Regions from separate parts of the Naumannella huperziae genome, predicted to be linked through region 2. Evidence: predicted binding sites of a transcription regulator. Region 2 holds the regulator's gene; the other holds the start of a gene.
The links. Region 2 encodes HrcA, which represses chaperone genes, less so after heat shock. Its sites were predicted from a motif close to TTGGCACTCGNNNNNNNCGAGTGCCAA; they were not measured.
Positions count from the first base shown of each region.

Region 1: the regulator HrcA is predicted to act here: its motif matches at 1,744-1,770, upstream of groES (co-chaperone GroES).

Region 1 is NZ_JBSXPH010000001.1:1,336,343-1,341,059, forward strand. It holds gene ACXDC7_RS06385 (tripartite tricarboxylate transporter permease) at 1-122, shown strand, start outside; gene ACXDC7_RS06390 (universal stress protein) at 131-517, shown strand; gene ACXDC7_RS06395 (THUMP-like domain-containing protein) at 544-1,713, shown strand; gene groES (co-chaperone GroES) at 1,873-2,166, shown strand; gene groL (chaperonin GroEL) at 2,182-3,783, shown strand; gene ACXDC7_RS06410 (TIGR01777 family oxidoreductase) at 3,945-4,717, shown strand, end outside.
Region 2 is NZ_JBSXPH010000001.1:1,727,117-1,731,833, reverse strand. It holds gene ACXDC7_RS08320 (16S rRNA (uracil(1498)-N(3))-methyltransferase) at 1-51, opposite strand, end outside; gene dnaJ (molecular chaperone DnaJ) at 48-1,259, opposite strand; gene hrcA (heat-inducible transcriptional repressor HrcA) at 1,284-2,291, opposite strand; gene ACXDC7_RS08305 (MBL fold metallo-hydrolase) at 2,391-3,248, shown strand; gene ACXDC7_RS08300 (inositol monophosphatase family protein) at 3,250-4,035, opposite strand; gene ACXDC7_RS08295 (LacI family DNA-binding transcriptional regulator) at 4,141-4,717, shown strand, end outside.

The sequences.
Region 1 (4,717 bases), 390 kb from region 2:
CGGGCTTGCTCGGCGGGCCGGTCGCGTGGCTGTGTTACTCACTCATCGCGTTCGTGCTCGTCTTCCCGTTGATTGCGAGGCTTGTCCGGCGTACCCGCACTCCGGAAGGGGCGGGCGTGTGAGCGTAGTCGTGGGATACGTTCCGACCGAGCTGGGCAACGTCACCCTGGTCGAAGCGATGCGGGAGGCGAGCTGGCGGTCGACCGCGCTCGTGGCGGTCAACTTCGCGCGCGACGATGTGCTCGCCGATCCGCATCTGATCAATACCGGTCAGGAGGCGGCGCTGCGCGCGCGGCTGGACGCAGCCGATGCCCGGCACGAGCTGTTGCTGCCGCGCCACGGCAGCGACGCGGCCACCGTACTGATCGACATCGCCGAGCGGCGGCAGGCAGAGCTTGTCGTGATCGGGCTGCGCCATCGCAGCGCGGTCGGCAAGCTACTGATGGGATCGACGGCCCAGCGGGTGCTGCTCGGTGCGCCGTGCCCGGTGCTCGGAGTGCGTGCTTCGCACGACTGAGTGCCTGCGGGCCTAGCATGAGCGGCATGGACCCGGAGACCGCGCGGGCGCTGGTCGGTACGCCCGGAGCCCGCGCGCTGCGGCTCGGCGCGGCCCTGGGCGATCCGGACTCGCTGCACGCGGCCAGTCGGCTGCGCGCGGAGGTCGGGCCCGCGCTGGCCGCCGCCGCGCTGGATCAACTGTCGCTGCGGCGACGCGCAGCCGCGAAGTTCGGCGCCGACGCCGAGCGGTGGTTCTTCACCGCGGCGGGGCTGGAACAGGCCAGCCGGCCCGCCGTGTCGGCATGGCGGGCCCGGCGGCTGGCCGGGCACGCCGACGCCCTGCACGACCTCGGCAGCGGCATCGGCGCCGACTCGGCCGCGGCCGGCCGCCTTGGCCTGCGGCTCGCGCCGGTCGAGGCCGACGAGGTGACGGCGATCCTGGCCGAGGCCAATCTCGGCGTACCGGTGATCGCAGGCGACGCGACCCGGGTGCCGCTCGACGCCGATGCCGCGGTCTTCGTCGACCCGGCGCGCCGGACCGCACGCGGGCGGAGCTGGCGGCTGGCCGACCTGTCCCCGCCCTGGGACTTCGCCCGCGGGTTGCTTGCGCGTGCCGCGCCCACCTGCCTCAAGGTCGGCCCGGGCTTCCCGCACCGCGAGGTACCGGACACCGCCGAGGCGGTCTGGGTCGGTCATGGCGGCGATGCCGTCGAGCTCGCGCTGTGGTCGGGCCCGGGCGCGGAGCCAGGGCGCCGGTCGGTCGTGCTGCTCGGGGACGCACCGGCCGAGCTCACGCTCGGCACGGGTACGCCCGCCTCGACCGGCCCGGTCGCGGCGTACCTCTTCGAGCCGCATCCCGCGGCGATCGCCGCCGGCGCGGTCGACGACCTGGCCCACGCCCACGGGCTGCATCGCCTGGCCGGGCCGATCGCCTATCTCGCCGGGGACGAACCTGTCGACAGCCCGTGGCTGACCCGCTTCGCCGTGCGCGAGTCGATGCCGTGGAAGGAGAAGACCGTCCGCAGTTGGGTCCGGGAGCGCGGCGTCGGCAGCCTCGAGATCAAGAAACGCGGTATCGATGTCGATCCCGCACAACTGCGTCGCCGGCTGCGGCCGAGCGGTGACGCGGCGGCGACCCTGGTGCTGACGCCGACCGTCGACGGATCGCGGGCGCTGGTGGTCGAACGCGCGCCATCGGGTTGGCACTCGGCTTGACCGAGTGCTAACGAGGGCATAGATTCGGTGTTGGCACTCTCAGCGCGAGTGTGCCAGCCACAACTTGGGGTGGCACCCGCGACGACATCCCGAGTTCAAGGCCAGGCATGTACACATACAGAACCCGTGAAGGGGCAGAACCCGTGAAAGGGGTTAGTCGTGGCAACGATCAAGCCGCTTGAGGACCGCGTGCTCGTGGAGCCGCTGGAGGCCGAGCAGACCACCGCGTCGGGTCTGGTGATTCCGGACACCGCCAAGGAGAAGCCGCAGGAGGGCAAGGTCCTCGCCGTGGGTCCGGGCCGGATCGACGACAAGGGCAACCGCGTACCGTTCGACGTCGCCGAGGGCGATGTCGTGATCTTCAGCAAGTACGGCGGCACCGAGGTCAAGTACGACAACAAGGACCTGCTGCTGCTCAACGCCCGCGACATCCTCGCGGTCGTCAACAAGTAAGGGGATCGAGCACCGATGGCAAAGACCCTGCAGTTCGACGAGGAGGCGCGGCGCTCGCTGGAGCGCGGCGTGGACGTCCTCGCCAACACCGTCAAGGTGACGCTGGGACCGAAGGGGCGCTATGTCGTCCTCGACAAGAAGTGGGGCGCGCCCACCATCACCAACGATGGTGTGACCGTGGCCCGCGATGTCGAGCTCGACAACCCCTACGAGAACATGGGCGCCCAGCTCGCCAAGGAGGTCGCCACCAAGACCAACGACATCGCCGGTGACGGCACCACCACGGCCACCGTGCTCGCCCAGGCGCTGGTCCACGAGGGCCTGCGGGCCGTCGCCTCGGGTTCCAACCCGGTCGGCCTGAAGCGCGGCATGGACGCCGCCGCCGCCAAGGTCGCCGAGGAGCTGAAGAAGAACTCCCGCGAGGTCCAGACCACGCAGGACATGGCCCACGTCGCCACCATCTCCGCCCGGGACGAGCAGATCGGCAAGCTGATCGCCGATGCGTTCGACAAGGTCGGCAAGGACGGCGTGATCACCGTCGACGAGTCGCAGACCTTCGGCACCGAGCTTGAGTTCACCGAGGGCATGCAGTTCGACAAGGGCTATCTCTCGCCCTACTTCGTCACCGACACCGAGCGGATGGAGGCGGTGATGGATGACCCGTACATCCTGATCAGCTCCTCCAAGATCAGCTCGATGAACGAGCTGCTCCCGGTGCTGGAGAAGGTCATCGCCGCCAACGGCACGTTGTTGATCATCGCCGAGGACGTCGACGGCGAGGCGCTGTCCACCCTCGTGGTGAACAAGATCAAGGGCACCTTCAACTCCTGCGCGGTGAAGGCCCCGGCCTTCGGTGACCGGCGCAAGGCAATGCTGGACGACATCGCCACCCTGACCGGCGGCACCGTCGTCTCGCCGGATCTCGGTATGAAGCTCGACCAGGTCAGCCTGGACGACCTCGGCCGGGCCCGCCGGGTCGTGGTGACCAAGGACGAGACCACCATCATCGACGGCGCCGGCGATGCCGCGGCCGTCGAGGGTCGGGTCGCGCAGCTCCGCAAGGAGGTGGAGAACACCGACTCCGACTGGGACCGCGAGAAGCTGTCCGAGCGGATCGCGAAGCTCGCCGGTGGCGTCTGCGTGATCAAGGTCGGCGCCGCCACCGAGGTGGAGCTGAAGGAGAAGAAGCACCGGATCGAGGACGCGGTCTCCGCGACCCGGGCGGCGATCGAGGAGGGCATCGTCGCCGGCGGCGGCGCGGCCCTGATTCACGCCGCCAAGGTGCTCGACCCGGGCAAGGCGACCGGTGACGAGGCGGTGGGCGAGCAGATCGTCAAGCGCGCCGTCGTCGAGCCGCTGCGCTGGATCGCCGAGAACGGCGGCGAGCAGGGCTATGTCGTGGTGTCCAAGGTTGCCGAGATGGGCCCCGGCGAGGGTTACAACGCGGCCACCGAGGAGTACGGCGACCTGATCGCGGCCGGCGTCATCGACCCGGTCAAGGTGACCCGCTCCGCGCTCGCCAATGCGGTCTCGATCGCCTCCCTGCTGCTCACCACCGAGACGCTGGTGGTCGAGAAGCCCGAGGAGGAGGACGAGCCCGCCGGGCACGCCCACTGAGGTCACGTACCTGCCCCACGCCGACGCCGGGTCCCGCAGCAGCGGGGCCCGGCGTCGCGTTTTTCGTACCCACCGACCGATCTCTCCCGCAGCCGATGCCGCATCGAATCGGTTCGAAGGGTCATCACCTGCGGGAGGGGTCAGCGGCATAGGGTGGTCCGGTGAACACAGCAGCCCCGGAACGCGTCGCCGTCGCCGGTTCCTCCGGCCTGATCGGGTCGGCGCTGGTCGATGAGCTCACCTCGGGCGGCATCGACGTGATCCGGCTGGTACGCCGTCCCGCCGCGGCGCCGGGCGAGCGGCAGTGGGATCCGCGCAGCGGCTGGATCGACGGCCCCGGGTTGTCCGATGCCGATGCCGTGGTCGGCCTGTCCGGGGCGGGCATCGCGTCCGGTCCCTGGACCGACGCCCGCCGCGCCGAGCTGCGCGATTCGCGGCTCGACCCGACCCGCACGCTCGCCGCCGCGCTGGTCGACGCCCCGCGCTGTCGCACCTTCCTGTGCGGCTCCGCCGTTGGCTTCTACGGCAGCCGCGGCGACGAGATCCTCACCGAGGACCAGCCGGCCGGCGCGGGCTTCCTCGCCGGCCTGGTCACCGAATGGGAGGCCGCCGCGCGCGAGGCGCCCGCGCACGTCCGCGTCGTCAACCTGCGCACCGGCCACGTCCTCGCCGCCGACGGGGGCCTGCTCGGCGCGCTGCGCGTGCCGTTCCGGGCGGGCCTCGGCGGTCGGCTCGGTTCGGGCCGCCAGTGGATGCCGTGGATCACCGCCGCCGATCACGCCCGCGCCCAGCGTCACCTGCTGACCTCCGAACTGACTGGCCCGGTCAACCTCGCCGCGCCGCATCCGGTGACCAACGCGGAGTTCACCCGCGGCCTCGCGGCGGCGCTGCACCGGCCGGCGATCGTGCCGACGCCACTGCTGCCGATCCGCGT
Region 2 (4,717 bases):
ACCGATCGCCGCATCGCGGGCCGCGTCGGCGAGGAAGACGGGGTCGCTCACTGGCCGGCCAGGCGGTCCTTCCACCGCCCGAACATCCCGCGCCCGGCTCCTCCGCGCACCTCGACGCGCGTCTCGTCCCGCTCGGCGGCAAGTTGTTCCAGCAGCTCGCGCTGTTCCTTGGTCAGCCTGGTCGGCGTCTGCACCAGGAAGGTGACGCCCAGCTCGCCGCGCCCGCGCCCGCGGCGGCGCGGGATGCCGCGATTGGGCAGCGCGATCCTGGTCCCCGACTGCGTGCCCGGCGGCACCTCCACCTCGACCGTCGTCTCGGCATCGGCGAAGTCCTCGCGCCCGGCGGCGACCAGGTCGGCCTCCAGGGTGGGCACGTCGACCCGGGTGCCCAGGGCTGCCGCGGTCATCGGGATCGGCACGACGAGCTCCAGGTTGTTGCCGTCGCGGCGGAAGTCGGCATGCGGGCGGACCGCGATCTTGACGTAGATGTCGCCCGGCTCGCCGCCGCCCGGTCCCACCTCGCCGCGCCCGGGCAGGTGGATCATCACGCCGTCCTCCAGCCCGGCCGGGATCTTCACCTGCAGCGTCTCGGTCTGCCGGACCCTGCCCTCGCCGTCGCACTCGACGCAGGGGTGCGGGATCGTCACGCCGAAGCCCCGGCAGTTCGGGCAGGGCTGGGAGGTGCGGATGCCCGCGATCCCGATCCGCTGCATCTGGGTGATCTCACCGGCGCCCCGGCAGGTGTTGCAGCGCTCGGGCCGGGTGCCCGGCTGGGTCCCCTGGCCCTCGCAGGTCGCGCAGCGTACCGCCGTGTCGATGGTCGTCTCGACGGTCGTGCCGAACGCGGCCTCCGCCAGGTCGAGCGTCATCGGGACCGCCGAGTCCTGCCCGCGCCGCACCCGCGAGCGCGGGCCGCGGGGGCCGGTCTGCCCGGTGAACATCGCATCGATCAGGTCGCCGAAGTCGAAGCCGGCCGTTCCGCCGGTGAAACCGCCGCCGAAGCCCGGCCCGAACCCGCCACCGCGGCCGAACCCCGCGCCGGCCATCCGCGGATCGCCGCCGCGGTCGTAGAGGGCCCGCTTGTCCGGATTGGACAAGATCTCGTAGGCCTCGGAGATCTGCTTGAACTTCTCCGCCGCCTCCGGGCCCGGCGCGACATCGGGGTGCACCTTCATCGCCATCCGGCGGTAGGCCTTCTTGATCTCCTCCGCGGACGCGCTGCGTTCCACGCCGAGCACCGCGTAGTAGTCCATGCTCATCTGGTTCCTTCGTCGTTCTCCGGCTCAGCGCTCGGACAGGAAGCGCCCGACATAGCGCGCCACCGCCCGGACCGAGGCCATGGTCGAGGGATAGTCCATCCGGGTCGGGCCGACGATGCCGAGGCTCGCCCGGACGCCGGCGTGTTGCCCGTAGTCGCTGGCGATGACCGAGGTCGCGCTCAGCTCCCGGTAGGGGTTCTCCGCGCCGATGCGGACGGTCACCGGGTCATCACCCACCTCGCTCAACAAGGTGAGCAGCACGACCTGTTCCTCAAGTGCCTCCAACACCGGGCGTACCGCGTCGAAACCGGGGCCGAAGCTGGTCAGATTGGGTACGCCGCCGACGGCAACGCGGGTGGCGACCTCGGTGTCGAGCATCGTACCCAGCGCCGCGGCGAGCTTGCCCGCGGTCGCAGCGAGCCGCTCGGGCACGGACCCGGGCAGGCCGTCGAGGGACTCCGCGGCGGCCGCCAGCCGCTCACCCACCAGCCGGGCGTTGATCCGCTCCGCCAGCTCGGCCACGTCGGCATGGGCGATCTCTCCGGTCTCCACCGTGCGCTGCTCGACCCGCCCCGTCGAGTTGATCAGCACGACCAGCACCCGATCGTCGCTGACGGGCACCAGCTCGATGTGGCGGACGGTTGCCGAGGAGACGATCGGGTACTGCACGATCGCCACCTGGTGGGTCACCTGGGCGAGCAGCCGGACGGTTCGGGTGACGATGTCGTCGACATCCAGCGCGCCCGACATGAAGGCCTGGATGGCTCGCGACTCCGCCGGCGACAGCGGCTTCAGCGCGGCGATCCGGTCGACGAACAGCCGGTAGCCCTTGTCGGTCGGGATCCGGCCCGCGCTGGTGTGCGGCTGGGTGATGTAGCCCTCGTCCTCCAGCACGGCCATGTCGTTGCGGACGGTCGCGGACGACACGCCGAGATTGTGCCGATCGACCAGCGCCTTCGACCCGACCGGCTCGTGGCTGGACACGTAGTCGGTGACGATGGCGCGCAGCACGTCGAGCTTGCGATCGTCCACAGCCCCCTCCTGGTTCTCGCGAATGGCTGGCACCCGGTTTGCTGGCACTCTCTGCAGCGGAGTGCCAGTCTAGCGCTCGCGCGCGGTTAGGCTGGCGAGGTGACTTTCCTCGAGTGGCGCGAGGCCGCGCCGGGCGTGCTGGTGGCCGTCGCCGAGCCGGATTCGGTCAACATCGCCCTGGTGCTCGGCGGTACGCCGCGGGCGCCGGGACTGCTGGTGGACACCGGTTCGAGCCCGGAGCAGGGGGCACGGCTGCGCGCCGACGTGGTCGAGCTGACCGGCACCGATCCCGCCGGCGTGGTGATCACGCACGGCCACCGCGATCACTGGTTCGGGCTGGCGGGGCTGGCCGGCGTACCGTCCTTCGGCCATGCCAGCCTCGCCAACCGCCTCGAGGATCCGGCGACGGCCGCCGATCTCGCCGGGCTCGGCCTGTCCCCGGCCGACCTGGTGGCGCCGACCACCCTGCTGCACCTGGCCCGCGGGATCGATCTGTCCGGTCGCCGGGTCGAGATCGTCCACCTGGGCCCCGGCCACACCGAGGGCGATCTGGTCGTGGTCGTTCCGGACTCGAAGGTCGTCATCGCCGGCGACCTAGTGGAGTCGGCGGGCGTGCCGCAGGCCGGCCCCGACAGCGCGCTCGGCCAGTGGCCGGCGACGCTGGACGGTCTGGTCGGGGTGCTCGGCGAGGACGCGGTGGTGATTCCCGGGCACGGTGGCCCGATGTCGCGTACCGACGTGATCACCCAGCGCGCCGAACTGGCGGCCGTCACGGGCGAGGCACGCGCGTTGATCGAGCGCGGCATCGCCGAGGCCGATGCCGGCGCGGCGGGCAACTGGCCCTGGCCGACCGAGACCGTCGCGCCGCACATCGCGCGGGCCTACGCCGAACTCGCCTCGGCCGGCGTCCGGGCGCGACCGCAACTGCCGATCGTGCTGGAGCGCGGCGGGAGCTGAGTCAGCCCCGCCCGATCTGCTCGGCGACCGCGGGCGAGGACGCCACCAACAGGATCTGCCCGGACTCGACCGGCCGGCCGGGGACATAATCGGTGCCGTCGGCGAACCGCACGACGCCGCCCAGCTCGCGCACCATCAGCGCGCCCGCCGCGTGGTCCCACGGCTTCGGATTGCGGTACGCCAGGGCATCGATCGTGCCGGCCAGCAGATCGGGATAGTCCACCCCGCAGCACCAGCGCGTCCGCACCGCCTCGATTCCCGGCGGGTCGAAGTGCCTGGTCGACATCGAGGTGGCGACATTCGGCGGGTCGTTGACCGGCGGGGCGACGACCCGGGCGCCGTTGCGCAGCACCCCGCGACCCCGCTCGGCGACGACGGCGAGCTGGTGCTGGGGCTGCCAGATCCACCCGCGCACCGCTTCGCCGTCGCGCAGTTCGGCGAGCAGCATGGCGTGATCGTCGGAGCCGCGGACGAAGTTGCGGGTGCCGTCCAGCGGATCGATCACGTAGGCGTGTTCGGCGGCGGCCAGCCGGTCCAGTAGGCCGGGATCGGCCGCGACGGCCTCCTCGCCGACCACGAAGGCTCCCGGATCGGCCGCCTGCAAGGTCTCGGTCAGTGCCGCCTCCGACTCCCGATCGGCGATCGTCACGTAGTCGCCGGGCTTCTTCTCGGCGATCTGTCCGCCGCTCAGGGCGCGGAAACGCGGGTTGATGATCTCGGCGGCGACCCGTTCGAGCAGCCCGAGCACGGACTCGGTGGAGGTGTCGTCCAGGGTGAATCTCGGCACGGACAAACACTCGCACACGGGTGACCTTGCGTACCCGGCGGCTCGTTCTGTATCGTTCTAGTTAATCGATACAGACAGTGCTGGGACGAACCGAGGGGGGCCTGGATGACCAACCGGGTGACGCTGCGAACGATCGCCGAGGCGGTCGGGGTGTCGGCCGCGACCGTGTCGAATGCCTACAACAAGCCCGACCAGTTGTCGGCCGAGCTGCGCGACCGGATCCTCGCCAAGGCCGAGGACCTCGGCTATGCCGGCCCGGACGCCTCGGCCCGCAGCCTGCGCCGCGGCAGGTCCGGCTCCGTGGGCCTGGTCACCCACCAGCAGTTGTCCTATGCCTTCTCCGATCCCTACGCCATCGCGCTGATCCGCTCGCTCACCCGCGTCCTGGAGCAGCACGGCACCAGCCTGCTGCTGTTGCCGGTCAACGACGACGACCCCGACGGGATCGAGGCGGCGCGCCGCGCGCAGGTCGACGGCATGGCCGCGCTCTGCCTGACCACCCGCGGCGACCTGATCGAGCTGGCGCGTCGCCGCGGCGTCCGGCTGATCGGCACCGACGTCTCCCCCCAGGGCTGCTGGGTGGCCGTGGACGACCGGGCGGTCGGGCGGCAGCTCGGCGAACACCTGGCGGCGCTCGGCCATCGGGAGATCGTCGTGCTCTGCGACGAGTTGGAGAGCGGGC